DNA from 4 places in the Diaphorobacter ruginosibacter genome. Region 2 is predicted to be linked to each of the others. Evidence: predicted binding sites of a transcription regulator. Region 2 holds the regulator's gene; each other region holds the start of a gene.
The links. Region 2 encodes FNR, which switches genes on or off when oxygen is low (the NO sensors DNR and NnrR bind a similar motif). Its sites were predicted from a motif close to TTGATNNNNATCAA; they were not measured.
Positions count from the first base shown of each region.

Region 1: the regulator FNR is predicted to act here: its motif matches at 1,326-1,339, upstream of H9K76_RS22825 (universal stress protein).
Region 3: the regulator FNR is predicted to act here: its motif matches at 1,704-1,717, upstream of ubiM (5-demethoxyubiquinol-8 5-hydroxylase UbiM).
Region 4: the regulator FNR is predicted to act here: its motif matches at 1,512-1,525, upstream of napE (periplasmic nitrate reductase, NapE protein).

Region 1 is NZ_CP060714.1:5,064,599-5,068,752, reverse strand. It holds gene H9K76_RS22835 (LysR substrate-binding domain-containing protein) at 1-383, shown strand, start outside; gene H9K76_RS22830 (metallophosphoesterase) at 420-1,271, shown strand; gene H9K76_RS22825 (universal stress protein) at 1,397-1,819, shown strand; gene H9K76_RS22820 (SMI1/KNR4 family protein) at 1,830-2,384, opposite strand; gene H9K76_RS22815 (hypothetical protein) at 2,454-3,233, shown strand; gene H9K76_RS22810 (LysR family transcriptional regulator ArgP) at 3,261-4,154, opposite strand, start outside.
Region 2 is NZ_CP060714.1:3,511,054-3,515,207, forward strand. It holds gene H9K76_RS15960 (sulfite exporter TauE/SafE family protein) at 1-558, opposite strand, end outside; gene hemN (oxygen-independent coproporphyrinogen III oxidase) at 570-1,952, opposite strand; gene fnr (fumarate/nitrate reduction transcriptional regulator Fnr) at 2,138-2,860, shown strand; gene H9K76_RS15975 (hypothetical protein) at 3,197-3,484, opposite strand; gene H9K76_RS15980 (FixH family protein) at 3,784-4,095, opposite strand.
Region 3 is NZ_CP060714.1:4,449,539-4,453,692, reverse strand. It holds gene H9K76_RS20145 (hypothetical protein) at 1-55, opposite strand, end outside; gene ubiM (5-demethoxyubiquinol-8 5-hydroxylase UbiM) at 331-1,626, opposite strand; gene H9K76_RS20135 (DUF6139 family protein) at 1,816-2,052, shown strand; gene H9K76_RS20130 (LysR family transcriptional regulator) at 2,053-2,982, opposite strand; gene H9K76_RS20125 (Bug family tripartite tricarboxylate transporter substrate binding protein) at 3,145-4,122, shown strand; gene H9K76_RS20120 (CaiB/BaiF CoA transferase family protein) at 4,119-4,154, shown strand, end outside.
Region 4 is NZ_CP060714.1:2,983,319-2,987,472, forward strand. It holds gene H9K76_RS13505 (MBL fold metallo-hydrolase) at 1-550, shown strand, start outside; gene H9K76_RS13510 (DsbA family protein) at 556-1,212, shown strand; gene napE (periplasmic nitrate reductase, NapE protein) at 1,670-1,840, shown strand; gene H9K76_RS13520 (chaperone NapD) at 1,849-2,124, shown strand; gene napA (periplasmic nitrate reductase subunit alpha) at 2,121-4,154, shown strand, end outside.

The DNA of each region.
Region 1 (4,154 bases), 1.6 Mb from region 2:
TCTCGGGCAAGCCCTTCGGCTTCATCGACGAGGCGCTGTCGGGCCTGCAGCGCGAGCGGCGCATCGTGCTCACGGTGAACCAGTTCTTCACCGCCGGCCGCGTGGTGGTCAACTCCGACCTGCTGACCGTGCTGCCGCGCCATTTTGTCGGCGTGGCGAGCCTCGCGGACGACCTGATCTGGCGACCGCTGCCGATGCGGCTGCCCGCCGTGCACGTGGATGCCATGTGGCATCCCCACCGCACCCACGATCCCGCGCACCGCTGGCTGCGGGATGCCATCGCCCGCGCGGCGATCCAGACCACTCCCCAGCAGGCCATGCTCCTGCAGAACCAGGCGCACCTGATGAAAAAGGACGCTCCGCCATCCACGGACCGGAAATAGGAAATAGGAAATAGGAAATAGGAAATCCCAAGGCCCATGAAGATCCAATTGCTCTCCGACCTGCATCTGGAAACCCATCCCCAGTTCCAGCCCACGCCCGCGGCGGGCGCCGACCTGCTGGTGCTGGCGGGCGACGTGGGCTCCTATCAGCGGGGCTCGCGGCTTGCCGGCACCCACTTCGGGCTGGAGCGCTTCTCGCCGCTGCCGCAGTTCGCGCACTGGCCGACGCCGGTGATCTTCGTGCCGGGCAACCATGAATACGACAACCAGGACTTCGACGAGGCGCACGCGCGCCTGCGGCGTACCTGCGATGAACTCGGGCTGATCTGGCTCGAGCGCGAGTCGCTGTTGATGGACGGCGTCCGCTTCGTCGGCACCACCCTGTGGAGCGACTTCGATGCGCTGGCCGAGGACGATGCCGTGAGCCATCCCGCGCGCTATCTGCAAAAGCGCGAAAAGGCCTTTCGCGCGGCCAACTTCTACCTCAGCAAGACACAGGGCACGCGCCACGGCGAGCCCTTTCTGGCCGAACAGGTGCGCGAGCAGTCGCTGACCTGTCAGGCATGGCTGAAGGATGCGCTGACCACGGCACCCCACACCGGAGGCCCGACCGTCGTCATCACGCATTTCGCCCCCAGCCTGAAGAGCGCCGATCCGCGCTACGGCCTGGTGCCGGGAACCGCGGGCTTCTGCAATGTGATGGATGACCTGCTGCCCTACGCGGACCTGTGGATGCATGGCCATCTGCATGCCCCGAGCGACTATATGGTCACGGGGCCCCGGGCCGACGCAAGCGTGCACCGCTGCCGCGTGGTGGCCAATCCGCTGGGATATGCCGTCAAAGGGGAACAGGAAACGTTCCAACCCGCATTCTGCGTAGAGGTTTGATATGCCTCAGGACCGAAACCAGTGTAGATTGAGATCTCTCAACCGACAGCCAAGTTGACCCAAGTCAAGCCCCTGACGCTTGTCGGACCGTAACCTGACAGCACTCATACCTTTGGAGATTGTCGATGAAAGTCTTGCTCGCAGTTGACGGAAGCGCCTACACCAAGAAGATGCTGACCTATCTGGTCACCCATGACGCCATGATGAGCGACACGCTGGAATACACGGCGCTCACCGTGTGCCCCGAAGTTCCGGCGCGCGCACGCAAGGCCCTCGGCAAGGCCATGGTGGACCAGTACTACGCCGACGAAGGCGAGAAGGTGCTGGCACCGGTCATGAAATTCCTCAAGAAGCACGGCCTGCAGGTGACATCCCTGGCCAAGACAGGCCATGCGGGCGACACCATCGCGAAGATCGCCGAGACCGGCGGCTACGACCTGATCATCATGGGCACCCAAGGCGTGAGCGCGCTCAACAAGCTGGTGATGGGCTCGGTCAGCACCAAGGTGCTGGCGCAGTGCAGCGTGCCGGTTCTGCTGATCCGATAGGCCCCCGCGGTCAATCCTCCTCGATGTATTCCTGCGGCTCGGCCGCGATCTGCGTGGCCGAAACGGCGAGCAGGTTCGGGAAATCCTGGCTCACGAACGTCATCTGGTCGGGATCGTGCACGAACGCAATGATCTGCCCCGACCGGCCCGACGCTGCAGGGGATGCATCCGAGATCAGCATCATCACCGGCGCGGAAAAGCCCGCGAACGGCAGCCAGCCGTCCTGGAACCAGCCCTCGCGCAACCGGGCATCGCGCGGCTGCTCCTCGTCGTAGCCCGCATAGCGCGGGGCACGCTCGCGCATGTTGCGCCGCTGCCGGAGGGCCTCCTCGATCGGCAGGAAGTCGAATCCCGTATAGAAGTCGGGACGCGCGAACAACGGCGTCCAGCTTGGGGCGCCATTGGCAATGCGCCATGCCGCCTTGAGCGCCGGATCGATGGCGAATCCCAGCTCGTGCTCCGCCGCCGCGATCTGCTGCTCGGTCGCGGGCGCATTCAGTTCAAGCGTCGCACCGGCATCGGCGTACACGCCCTGCATCACCTCGATGAATCGGACAAAATCCATGGCAGCTCACTCGTGTTCCTGAAGCAAGGGTGCGACTATCTCACAAGCCACCCGCAAAGGAGCCATCGAGTGCCCTCTCCTCCGCCCGCCGTGCTCGCATTGTGGGTCGCGGCCGTCCAGACCGGCGACATGGCCTTGCCCATGCACTATCCACAGGCTGATCGCTGGGAAAGCCTGCAGTCGGGCTTCCGGTCGCACGGCATCACTGGCGAGAGCCTGACCGGCACCCAGGAGGGCGCCTGGCAGCCAGGCTGGCATGTGGTCGCGCTCAATGGGTTCGATGATCCGTTCTTCATCGACCTGGAAGAGGAGGCACTGGGCTTCCCCGTCTACTATGCACCGCATGGCGCGGGCCGGTGGGATGCCACGCCGGTTGCGCCCAGCCTTCAGCGCTTCGGGGACATGCTGCGGGCACTGGCCGCGTATGGAGAGGACGACGCAGCGGCGCTGCAATGGCTGCAGGCCCACACCGAGAACGGTCATCTCCTGTGGGATGAGGTGAAGCAGACCCGCCTCGAACGCATGGAATGCGCACGGCAGGACCACGATTCCGCGCTGGCGCCTGCCGAGGGACCGGCTCTGTGGCAACGTGGCGAGCTTGTCCTCCTCCAGGTCGGCCCCGCCAAACTCAAGGTCGTCCACGCACTCCGGCAGGCCCTGGAGCTGACGCCACAGCAGGCACTGCAGAGGATCGCCCATGCGCCCGCCCTCCTCGGGACAGAGACCCGTGGCCGCCTGCGGAGGCTTGAGACCACACTGGAATCGCTGGGCGCAGTGGTGGAGTTCAGGCCGGCGACACGACCCGACGCCCCAGCGGATACCACAGCGCCGTTGCCACCGATCCGCTGAGCCGCATCTCGCCCGTCCCGGCAGGCCTCAGTTCGACAGCGCCTTCCGGGCGGCTTCCGTCAGCGCAGTCGACAGCGCATCCAGCACCTCCGACTCGAGGTTCCAGGAGTGCCAGTACAGCTGGATCGGCAGCTTGTATCCCGGTGCCAGATCCACCAGCAATCCCTTGGCGACAAGGGGCGCGGCCATCAGTTGCGGCACCACGCTCACCCCCCAGCCAGCCGCCACGGCGCGCACCTGCCCCTCGGAGCTTGGAACAAAGACGCTGGGCAGCGACACCCGCTTCAGGCCGAAGCGACGCGCGACGAACTCGGCCTGCATGTCGTCCTTGCGGTTGAAGCAGACGAAGGTCACCTCCCGGAAGTTGTGCGCCGTGAGTCCGCCCGGCAGGTGCATTCTCGCGAACTCGTCGGATGCCACGGCCACATACTCCATCGCTCCCAGCGGCACGACCTTGCATCCGCGCAGCGGCTGCTTGAGCGTGGTCACGCAGCCCAGCACCTGTCCGGAGCGCAGCCATTCCTGCGTGAAGTCCTGGTCATCGGTGATGATCTCGATCGGCAGATTGCGGCGTGCAAGCGGCCCCAGGGCCTCGAGGGCCCAGGTGGCAATGCTGTCGGCATTGATCGCGATCGAGATACGCTCTTCATCGCGCGCACCCCCCGGTGCCCGCGGCGCCAGATCCTGCAGGTCGCGCTCCAGGTCTGCTCTCAGCAGGCGCAGTTGCTTGGTGTGCTTCAGCAGCAATTGGCCGGCACTGGTCGGGCGCAGCGGCCGGCTGCGCACGATCAGCACCGACCCCACCTGGGCTTCGAGTGCCCGAAGGCGCTGCGAAACCGCCGACTGCGTCACGTTCAGGCGCTGCGCCGCGCGCTCGAACCCGCCTTCCTCGACAATCGCCGCGAGACATTCCAAGGCCGC
Region 2 (4,154 bases):
CAGCCATAGTCCGCTTGCCAGCGCAAACATGGACATGGCCAGGGCGCCCGCCAGCGGGCCGCCGCTCAAGGCCGCCAGCATCGCGGCCGAGTAGAGAAAACCACACGGCATCAGCGCCCAGCCGCAACCCACGGCCAACACACCGCCCGGCCTGTCCACCGCCGACTTCACGCGCGACCACACGCCACGTCCCGCGCGCTCCATCCAGGCGGGAGCCTGCAGCCGCATGACCAGCATGAGCCCCCAGGCGATGATCGCAATGTGCATGGCTGTCCAGATCGGACGCAGCGCGCTGGTGCCCTGGCTGAACCAGGCCAGCCGGTCCATGGCATAGGCAGCCAGCGCCCCCAGCGCCGCATAGCCGGCGACGCGCCCCCCATGGAACAGGATGGATTGCCACGGCAAGCGCCGTCGCCGCACGAAACGTACGGGCTGCTCGCGCGCAGACTCCTTACCGCCACGCGCGAGCAAGGCCCCGCAGGGCGCGGAGCACATCACCAGGCAATGCGCCCCTCCCAGCAGCCCCATCAGAAAAGCGGTCCAGGCCAACGCCCACATGGGTCTGCGGATCAGATGATGCGCGAGAAGCGCTCACGGTTGCGGTTGCCCTGGAGATAGCGATCGAACACCATCGCCACGCCACGCACGAAGTGCCAGCCCATGGGGGTGACCTCGATGCGGTCTTCATGCAACTGCACAAGGCCCTGCTCGTCCATGGCCTGCAACTGTTCCAGCTCCGCCGCGAAGTAGCTCTCGAAATCGATGAGCCAGGCCTGCTCGATGGACTCGAAGACCAGCTCTCCCTGGCACATCAGCGCCATGATGACGGAGCGGCGCAGCAGATCGTCGCGCGAAAGCGCCAGGCCACGCACAATGGGCAAGCGCCCCCGGTTGATGGTGTCGTAGTACTCGTCCAGGGTCTTGGCGTTCTGGCTGTAGGTTGCGCCAACCTTGCCGATTGCCGAGACTCCCAGGCCGATCAGGTCGCAATCGGGCTGCGTGCTGTAGCCCTGGAAATTGCGATGCAGGCGACCCTGCCGCTTGGCCACTGCCAGGGAGTCGTCCGGCAGCGCGAAGTGGTCCATGCCGACATAGACGTACTCCGCATTCTGAAACACCTCCAGCGAACGCGCGAGCATGGCCACCTTCGCCGCAGGCAGCGGCAGTTCATCGGTCACGATGCGGCGCTGCGGCTTGAACCGCTCCGGCAGATGGGCATAGGCGTAGAGCGCGATGCGGTCCGGACGCAGCTCGCACACCTGCGCCAACGTGCGGTCGAAGGACTCGGGGGTCTGGCGCGGCAGCCCATAGATCAGGTCGACATTCACCGAATGGAATCCGATCCTGCGCGCTTCCTCCACCAGCCGGAAGACCTGCTCGGCGGGCTGTATCCGGTGAACGGCCTTCTGCACCTCGGGATCGAAGTCCTGCACACCGAAGCTCAGGCGGTTGAAGCCCAGTTGTCGCAAAAACGCCAGGCGATCATTGTCGACAGTCCGCGGGTCGATCTCGATGGAGTATTCGCCATCCGGAACAAGAACGAAACTCCGGCGGATCATGGACATCAGGTCCTGCAGGCCCTCATCGGTCAGAAATGTTGGGGTGCCTCCACCAATATGCAGCTGGCTCACATGCTGGATGACACCACAGTGCTCTGTGTGCAAATCGATTTCTCGACTCAGATAGCGAAGATAGGCTTCCGCCCGCTCCGGATGTTTGGTGATAATCTTGTTGCACGCACAGTAATAACAAAGCGATTCACAGAACGGGACGTGCACGTAGAGGGACAAAGGCAACGCCTTGGCATTCGAGCCGATGCGTCGCTGTTGTAGAGCGAGGATATAGTCGTCTTGACCGAACGCTTCCACGAAGCGGTCTGCCGTTGGATAGGACGTATAGCGGGGCCCAGACACGTCAAATTGACGGATGAGATCTGATGTGACAACAGTCATAGCGAATTCCAAAGGTTCGCCGCTACTGTGCCGCAGCCTCCGGAGAATGTCCTTGACACAGGTCAATCCAGTTTTCATGTTGACTGGGACAATGCATCCTGTTTTTCCTATATGCCAACGGCAGAGGCGAGTGGAACTCAGTCCACTTTTCGGAAGCCGATAACTTGTACAAGGCGCCATTGCAAATGACACCGCAAACCATCAAAGTCGCATGCTCCAATTGCAACCTGCGAGAACTTTGCATGCCTCTCGGGCTGTCCGAGGAGCAGCTGAAACGACTTGACGAAATCGTCGCCGTGCGCCGCAAGGTCAAGCGCGGAGGGACGCTGTTCCGCAATGGCGAGCCTTTCACGTCCCTGTTTGCCATTCGCACGGGTTTCTTCAAGACCTGCGTGGCCACCGAAGACGGCCGCGACCAGGTGACAGGCTTCCAGATGGCGGGAGAAATCATTGGCCTTGACGGCATCGTGAGCGACCGCCACACCTGCGATGCAGTGGCGCTGGAAGATGCCGAGGTCTGCGTCATGCCTTTCGACAACATCGAAGAGCTGTCGCGCGAGGTCAAGGCCCTTCAGCACCATGTGCACAAGATCATGAGCCGCGAGATCGTCCGCGAGCATGGCGTCATGCTGCTGCTGGGCAGCATGCGCGCTGAAGAGCGCCTTGCCGCATTCCTGCTCAATCTCGTGCAACGCCTTCACGCGCGTGGCTTTTCCCAGTCCGAGCTGGTACTGCGCATGACACGCGAGGAAATCGGCAGCTACCTGGGCCTCAAGCTCGAGACCGTGAGCCGCACCTTCTCCAAATTCGTCGAGGAAGGCGTGGTGGAGGTCAAACAGCGCCACGTCCGTATCCTGGATGCCGGTGCACTGCGCAATATCGTCAACAGCCAGCAAGCTTGCCATTGAGTCATTGAGTCATGGAGCTGCTGTGAAGTCACGACAGCTGCCGCCCGATGAGCCCGCGCCTTGGAGCGGCACGGCTCATCGGGGGGAACGAAAAAAACACGGAGCGGGTGCAATCAGCATCCTGGCAAGTCAACAAGGCTGAAGCAATTCCCAGGCGAAAGAGCGAAGTCCGCCGTTGACGTAATTGCCTACAAGCCCTCTGCATGAATCAAATCGACACATGCCAGCGGACTCGGGCGATCTGCGTTGCGTTGAAATCGTCGCACCAGCTGCTTGCCGCACCACTCGTACAGAGGGGCCTTGATTTCCCCCTACCCTATCGCTACGACAACAACGTCACGCGGAAAACTTCGCGCAATCCGCCGGCCTCTCATCACAAGGTACCGGGCAGCGATTGACCTCGAATGGCGAAAGCGAGAGCAGCGTCGTCAAGCCGCTTGCCACCATGATGATGGCCCAGAACGCAAAGAAGGCCAGCGTGTAGACACCCTGCCTGGAGAGGTTCACCGGCTGGTCAAACCATTCAAGCGCCTGCGGATCCACGAAGGCGAACACCAGCATTTCCAAGACGGCCGCCATCAGAAAGGCCGGCCAGGCGATCCACATGAGTCGTTGTGCTTTCATCGTCTTCCCCGTTGATTGGCGTTGTTCGCTCGTCCTCTTCATCCGAGCATGGATGGGTCATTCGCAGATTGCCGGCCAGAGACCAGTGCTTGTGAGCTCATGGGTAAGGGAACACATTTGATGGGTGTCCATTGATCTGAGTCATAGGCGCTGGCGCATTGAAGCGATTCTCTTCCATCCCCCATCGATGCAATGCACGGTATCACTGCCTTGCCGTGCTGTACATAGCACAAGCCCTGCCTGCAAAGCCCTGCCATGATCTGTGGCCTGCCGCTCTACCGCTTCACGCATTCCAGCACTCACTGGTCTGCAGGACGCATGGAGTCGTCGTCGGTAGCCGCATGGTTGCGCCCCTTCACCGCAGGCATCATGCTTCGTTCCTGTCCCTGCTGCCTGAGCGTCTCATTGATGTTCAAGCCCCGCTGGTAATAGTCTTCTTCCACGACAGGATCGGGAGTGCGGATCGCAATCCACAACGTGATGAAGCCGGCCACCACCACGATGGCCGGGCCCGCAATGATCATCCATACCATGCCGAACCGCCACCAAGGCTGCGCGGCGGCCGGCGCATCCTTCGATGCATTCAATGAAGTATCAACCGTAGTCTGCATTTTTCAAGCTCCTTGAAGGCGGGCCGCTTCCATAGCGATGCACGGGAAGTTGCCCGCAT
Region 3 (4,154 bases), 940 kb from region 2:
CGCCCAGGGTCATCAGGGCGATTGCGGCAACGGATGGGACGGTGATGTTCTTCATGATGAAATTTCCTTCAACCTGACTTTCTTGGTGAGGGCGTTGGCGACCCAGGTTGTCAGTCGTCGGCGTTCCTTGTTCTCGTTGAACGATGGGGCCCTGGGGCTTCTCGTTCGTCGATGGATGAACTGTATTCCTCCGATACCTGTCGATAAAGTAGCAATCAAGAAACCTATTGTTCTGAATATTGAAATAGTTGATGGGAACTTTGCCGCAAGCAGGGCGCGGCAAGGGCGTGAGCGCCCTGGGCGTCACGTTGGGGGAGTGCCGGGGGCCGTTCAGTGCCCGTGGAGATGTGGACGCGCGCTGCCCGTGAGCTGCCGCACGATGGCCGCCTTGAATGGCGGCAAGCGATCGGCCCCGCCGAGCACGATGCGGCGCAGCACGCGGGGCAGGGGGCGCGCATCGGTGAACAGCCGGACGACGGCCTGCGTGCCCTGGAAGACAGGCCAGGCATGGCGATGGTGGGCCAAGGCATGGGGCCGCAGGGAGGTTGCGCTGCCGATGTCCTGCCCGGCGTCGCGCGCATTCCTGAGCGTCTGCGTGAGCCCTGCAACGCTGGAGAGTCCCAGGTTGAACCCATGCGCGGTCACCGGATGCATGCCCACGGCCGCGTCGCCAACCAGCGCAAAGCGGTGGCCCGCAAAACGGTCGGCATAGACCGCCACCAGCGGATAGGCATGGCGCTCGCCGTGCAGCACCATGTCGCCCAGGCGGCCGTCGAACTGCTGCTGCACCGTGGCCGCGAAGGCTTCGGCGGACAGGGCCATCAGGGCCGTGGCGTCGGCAGTGCCCGCCGTGACCACGGTGGAGCACAGGTGTGCGCCGGTGCCGGGGTCATCCGGCAGCGGCAGGATGGCCAGCGTGCGCTCGTAGCCGAAGCATTCGTGTGCAATGTCCCCGTGTGGCCGTGCGTGCAGCATGCGGCAGACGATCACGGTGCGGCCGAAATCGGTCATCCGCGCGCCCACGCCAAGCTGCCTGCGCGTCGCGGAAAAGCGGCTGTCGGCGGCCACGACGAGCGGGGCATGCAGCGTCTGCGCGGCAGGATCACCGCCGCGCGTGAACTCCACCTGGGCTCCGTGCCGCGAGGTGCCGGCATGCAGCACCCGGGCCTCGTCGAGGATGCGCACGTGCGCACTCCCGGCGGCCACGGCCCAGGCCGTCCGGCGCAGCGCGGAGTTGGGAACGATGGCCCCGAGATGCGAGACACCGCTGCCGTGGGAATCGAGCTGCATGCCGGCCAGTGCGCGCAGCGGGCCGTCGTGCACCTGCGCCTCGCGGATGCGGCCTGTCTCGTGGGGCTGGAGCAGCTGCCAGCTGCCCAGCTGCGTGAGCAGCTGCACGCTGGGATGCGTGAGCGCGATCTCGCGGCCGTCATCCGCAGGGCGGGCCAGCGTGTCGGCGGATTGCTGCTCGAGGACGATGCTCGAGAATCCGGCCTGCGACAGCGCGGCCGACAGTGACAGCCCGGCCGGGCCGCCGCCCACGATCAGTACGTCGCAGTCGTGTGCGGGCGGGATGGAGGGAGAGGAGGCTGCGGTGGAGGCGGTGGCGAAGGCGTTCGGGATCATGTCGGCAACTCGTGTCCGGGGAAGGTGGGACAGGCTCATAGGCCGAAACATTGTGTGACGCTCTGTCTGCATGGGCATTGCCCTGGGTCAAGACTGGTAGGTCTTCTCCTACCCCACGTGCGTGCTGCGCATCTTAGAGTGGTCAGTCAAGCCCTTCCCATTCACTCATTGGAAATCGAGGACAAGCACATGTTCGTGAACGTATTCCGCCGCGACGAAGGCCGGGGCAAGTTTTCGCATCTCGTGGTGCCCGTGGGCAAGAACATTCCCCAGGAAGTCACCAATTGGGACTGGCACGACGAGGAGCGCAACAAGGACCTCAACGAGGACCTGGACCGCTGGCCCGAGTACGGCATCGAGGCACCGGGCCGGCAGCTCAAGGAAAAGGGCTACGCGATCACCAGCCTCCATGAAATGACGAGTTGATCAGACCGGGCTGTCGAGGTTGGCCACGCCGCCGCGCGCGGCCTTCGTCACGCGCAGCACGTGCTCGGTGAAGCGCTCGACCGCCCGGTTGTTGCCGCCGGGCAGCCGCGCCAGCGCAATCCCCACGTGGAATCCCGGCGGGTTGTCGGTGAGCGCGAGGCACTTGATGCCGCGCGGCATCATCAGCCGTGACACGCTGGCCACCAGCCCCACGCCGAGCCCCGATGCCACCAGGCTCATGATGGTGTGCACCTGCATCGCCTCCTGCGCCACGCGAGGCACGAAGCCCGAGAACTGGCAGCGCATCATCGCCAGCGCGGCCAGCCCGGGCACTCTGTCGGCGGGATACAGGATGAACGGCTCGTCCGCTGCCTCCGACAGCGCAACCGCATCGCGCGCAGCCAGGGGGCTGTGCTCGTTCACCGCGAGCACGAAATCGTCGCGATCCAGCGGCAGGATCTCGAAGCCGCTCGGGTCAAGCACCGGGTAGCGCAGCAGCCCGGCATCGAAGCGGCGCGTGAGCAGGCCCTCGAGAATCTCGGAGGACGTGGCCTCGCTCAGCTCGAGTTCCATTTTCGGGTACCGCGCGCGCAGCGATGGGATCAGCTCGGGCAGCATCGCATAGGTGGCCGAACCGATGATGCCCAGCCGCACGAGGCCGCCTTCCCCGCTGCGCACATCCTGCACCGCATGCCGGCAGCGCTCCGCGTGCAGCAGCGTGATGCGCGCATCCGTCAGCATGGCCTCGCCCGCGGGAGTGAGCAGCACGCCCGAGGTGGTGCGCTCGAACAGCGGGCTGCCGAGCTCCTCCTCCAGCTTGCGGATGGACACCGAAAGCGGCGGCTGCGCCATGTGCAGCTGCTCGGCCGCGCGATGGAAATTGCCCGTTTCGGCGAGCGTGACGAACTGGCGCAACTGGCGCAGATTCATGGATGGAGGCGCTCCGCTCAATACTGAATGAATATCAGTTTGCAAAAAACTAATATTAGACGCAGACAACCGCGCTGCATAGAGTGTGACCTCCAGTTGAGAGCGCGTGCATGGGACGGTAGCAACCGCCAGGCACTACAGAGACTTCCAAGGAGACAACACATGCAGTTCACCACCACCCGCAGGGCCGTGCTTTGCGCCTTGGCGCTCTCCGCCGTCGTTCCGGCCATTGCGCCGGCCGCCGAGAGCTTTCCTTCCAGGCCGATCAAGTTCATCGTGCCGTTCGGCCCGGGCAGCGGCACCGACACGTCCGCGCGCTTTTTCGCCAAGAAGCTGCAGGACCTGACCGGCCAGGCCGTGGTGGTGGAAAACAAGCCGGGCGGCAATGGCTTCCTGGCCGTGAAATACGTGCTCACGCAGCCTGCCGACGGCTATACGGTCTTCATTGGCAGCAATTCCACGCTGGCCGTGAATGCGGCGCTGTTCAAGCAGTTGCCCTACGACCCGGTGGCCGATTTCTCCCCGCTCACGATGATGATGCGCTCGCCGGCCATGCTGGCGGTGGCACCGGGTGCGCCCTTCAAGGATCTGCCGGAGTTGATCGCCTATGCCGGGGCTCATCCCGGCAAGGTGAACTTCGGCGCGGGATCGGCAGGCTATCAGCTCATGGGCGAACTGTTCAACGACCAGGCCAGGGTGCAGACCGTGTACGTGCCCTTCAAGGGCGCAGGCGAGACGATGACGGCCGTGGCGGCGGGCACCGTCGAGTACACCTTCGCCGAAGTCACCGCCGTGCAGGAACTTGCCAAGGGCGGCCGCGTGAAGGTGTTCGCCGTGGCGTCCGACAAGCGTGTCGCGTCGGCCTCCGACGTGCCCACGTTCTCCGAGGCCGGGCTGCCGGGCTTCGAGGCCTACACATGGGTGGGCGCGATGGTCAGCCACAAGACACCCGCTGCCGAAACGCAGAAGCTTGCCGAGCTGTTCACCCAGATCTCGAAGATGGATGAGACGCGCGCGTTCTACGAGCGCCTGGGCGCAACGCCGATGACCGGCGGGCCGCAGCAGATGCGCGAATTCCAGAAGAAGGAGATCGAGCTGTGGAAGCGCATCGTCATCCAGGCCAAGGTACCGCAGCAATGATGGCGGCGGGCGCGCTCGGGCATATCCGGGTG
Region 4 (4,154 bases), 530 kb from region 2:
GGCCGCCATCAACGCCTCCAAGGACGGCAAGCTGGCCTTCTGGGGCCCGCAACTGAAGGACAACGCACCCCGGAAGGTCGTGGTGCCCGAGGTGCTCAACAGCGATCACCTGCTGCTCGAAGGCAAACGCCTCGAGATCAAGGGCCTGAAGGGTCCGCAACCCGACCGCAGCTATGTGTGGATTCCCAGCCTGAAGGCCGTGGTGGGCGGCGTGGTCGTCAACGCCAACGAGCATGTCTGGATGGCCGATACGCAGACGCCCGCGTCGCGCGCCGAGTGGCAGCAGACGCTCGCCGACATCACGGCACTGCAGCCCCGCACCGTGGTGCCGGGCCACTACCTGCTCAAGGACGGCAAGGCGCCAAAGGGCCTGGAATCGGTGCGCTTCACGTCCGACTACCTGTCGCAATTCGAGCGTGCCGCCGCCCGTGCCAGGAACTCGCAGGAGCTGGTCGCTGCGATGAAGCAGCAGTACCCCGGCCTGCCCGGCGATGGTGGCCTGGAACTGGGCGCCAAGGTCGTCAAGGGTGAAATGAAGTGGCCGCAGTGAACGGCATGACCTCCATGACGAACCCCACGCTGCACTACATCTTCGACCCGCTGTGTGGTTGGTGCTATGCGGCGGCACCGCTGATCGCCGCCGCGGGGCAGTTGCCCGGCGTGACGATCGCCCTGCATGGAGGCGGCATGATGACCGGAGAGCGCCGCAAGCACATCACGCCCGACTGGCGCGGCTACGTGCTGCCGCATGACCGGCGCATCGAACAGATGACGGGCCAGGTATTCGGCCCGGGGTACACCGAAGGCCTGCTGAACGACACGACCGCGCTGCTTGACTCCGCGCCCCCCACCACAGCCATCCTGGCTGCCGAGCAAGTGGCAGGACAAGGCCTCGCCATGCTGCAACGCCTGCAGAAGGCGCACTACGTGGAAGGCCGGCGCATCGCTGACCCACCCGTGCTGCAGGCATTGGCTGCGGAACTGGGCTTGCCCGAAGCTGCTTTCGCTCAGGCCTATGCCTCGCTCACCGGTGCCCCCACCGAAGCGCACTTCGCAGAGAGCCGGCGGCTGCTCGTCATGGCGGGTGGCCAGGGCTTTCCCACGCTGGCCTTGCAAGTGGCGCCCGGTCAGCCGCTGCAGCGCATCGAACTCGGCCAGTGGCTGGGCCAGCCCGCGGCCTTTGCAGCAGCGCTGACAGAGACCCTGTCTTGAAAATCCAGGCGGTGCCATCCGCCGGATACCTGTCTCAAAAAAAGGAATGGAAACCCACTGGTTTCTGATTCGCGCATTTTCCGCCACCAATATTCATATGCATTTTCTAGAACGCGTATGAATATCCGACAACTCACACCCACGCAACGGGTGATACTCCGGTCTCTGCGCCCAAAAGCCCGCCGTCTCCTTGCGGCGGATCCCCCTTCATTTTCAAACATGCCCGATAGCGAATTGGTATTGTTTGATTTGGAAGCTAATATAAAAATCGTTCCCCTGCCGCGCCTTGGCACCAGCAATTGATTTAAATCAATCAATTGGCGACTTCAGTTCAAATCTAATAAAAAACATTCATCAACATGGTAATTTTCGGTCTGCCCAACCTATCGTTATTAACGAAAGTGTTGACAACAGGCTGGGCCACCCTACGAATGAATGCTCGAGAAATGGACAAGTCATGCCTGCGCATCACCCATCAACAGAGCCATCCACAAAAAAAGAAGAGCGCCGCAGCTTTGCGTTCCTGACCATCGTGATGGCTCCCGTGCTGTCAGGTCTGCTGATTGCAGCCTACGGCTTCCTGGTCTGGTTCTACCAAATGCTCTTCTCCGGCCCACCGCACGCGTGAGGCCCTTCATGAATATCGAAGAACTGCACATCATCAGCCTGGTGGTGCATGTCGTGCCCGAGAAGCTGGCCACTGTGGAGCGCCAACTGTGCGCCGTGGAAGGCCTGGAGCTGCACGGCAGCCACCCCAGCGGCAAGCTGGTGGTCACGCTGGAGGCCCCCCTCGCGGGCGTGATCCTGGAGCGGGTCGCACAAATCCAGCAGATTCCTGGCGTCATCAACGCCTCTCTCGTTTACCAACATGCCGATGCACGGCAATCTTTTGATCAGGGAGCAAAGCCATGACCAGCAACCGACGTGATTTCGTACGTCAATCCGCAGCGGCCGCAGCCGGTGCCGTTGCCGGCATTCCCATCCAGGTGCTCGCGCAGGACGGTGCGAGCGCACCCGACTCGGCGCTCCAGTGGTCCAAGGCACCCTGCCGCTTCTGCGGCACGGGCTGCGGGGTGATGGTGGCCGTCAAGGACAACCGTGTCGTGGCCACGCAGGGCGACCCCGAGGCCGAGGTGAACCGCGGCCTGAACTGCGTGAAGGGCTACTTCCTCTCCAAGATCATGTATGGTGCCGACCGCCTCACACAGCCGATGCTGCGCATGAAGAACGGCCAGTACGCCAAGGATGGCGAATTCCAGCGCGTTTCCTGGGACAAGGCCTTCGACGTGATGGCGGAGAAGTTCAAGCTGGCGCTCAAGGACAAGGGCCCCTCCGGCGTGGGCATGTTCGGCTCGGGCCAATGGACCGTGTGGGAAGGGTATGCCGCCTCCAAGCTGTTCAAGGCGGGCTTTCGCTCCAACAACATCGATCCGAATGCACGCCACTGCATGGCATCCGCGGTGGCCGGCTTCATGCGCACCTTCGGCATGGACGAACCCATGGGCTGCTACGACGACATCGAGGCCACGGACACCTTCGTGCTCTGGGGCTCGAACATGGCGGAGATGCACCCCGTGCTGTGGACCCGCGTAACCGACCGGCGTCTGAGCACGACCGGAGTGAAGGTGGCCGTGCTCTCCACATTCGAGCACCGCTCCTACGAACTGGCCGACATCGAACTGACATTCAAGCCCCAGACCGATCTGGCGATCCTGAACTACATCGCCAACTACATCATCACCAACGGCAAGATCAACAAGGATTTCGTCAGCAAGCACGTCAACTTCAAGCTCGGCAATCCGGACATCGGCTATGGGCTGCGCCCCGAGCATCCGCTGCAGAAGGCTGCCAAGAACGCCGACGACCCGAATGGCGCCAAGCCGATGACCTACGAGGAGTTCGCCAAGTTCGTCTCTACCTATACGCTGGACTACACAGCCAAGCTGTCGGGCGTACCGGCCAACCGACTCAAGGCGCTGGCCGAGCTGTATGCCGACCCCAAGCGCAAGGTGGTGTCGTTCTGGACCATGGGATTCAACCAGCACACGCGCGGTGTGTGGGCGAACAACATGGTCTACAACATCCACCTGCTGACCGGCAAGATCGCCACACCCGGCAACAGCCCGTTCTCGCTGACCGGCCAGCCCTCGGCCTGCGGCACGGCGCGCGAGGTCGGTACGTTCTCGCATCGCCTGCCCGCCGACATGGTGGTGACCAACCCCGAGCATCGCAAGGCCGCCGAGAAGATCTGGAAGCTGCCCGAGGGCACCATTCCGGGCAAGCCCGGCTACCACGCCGTATTGCAGAACCGCATGCTCAAGGATGGTCAGCTCAACGCCTATTGGGTGATGGTGAACAACAACATGCAGGCCGGCCCCAATCTGGCACAGGAGGGCTATCCGGGTTATCGCAATCCAGCCAATTTCATCGTGGTGTCGGATGCCTACCCCACCGTCACCGCCGTGGCGGCGGACCTCATCCTGCCCAGCGCCATGTGGGTGGAAAAGGAAGGTGCCTACGGCAATGCCGAGCGGCGCACGCATTTCTGGCACCAACTGGTGACGGCACCGGGCGATGCGCGCTCCGACCTCTGGCAGCTCATGGAGTTCTCCAAGCGCTTCAAGATGGAAGAGGTCTGGACCGAAGAACTGCTTGCCAAGGCACCCCAGTACCGAGGCAAGACGATGTATGACGTGCTGTTCCGCAATGGCCAGGTCGACAGGTTCTCGCTTGCCGACATGGACAAGGCCTACGGCAACCACGAGTCTGAGGATTTCGGCTTCTACGTGCAGAAGGGCCTGTTCGAGGAATACGCCTCGTTCGGCCGCGGCCACGGGCACGATCTGGCGCCCTTCGACGAATACCACAAGGTACGCGGCCTGCGGTGGCCTGTGGTGGACGGCAAGGAAACACGCTGGCGCTACCGTGAAGGCTCCGACCCC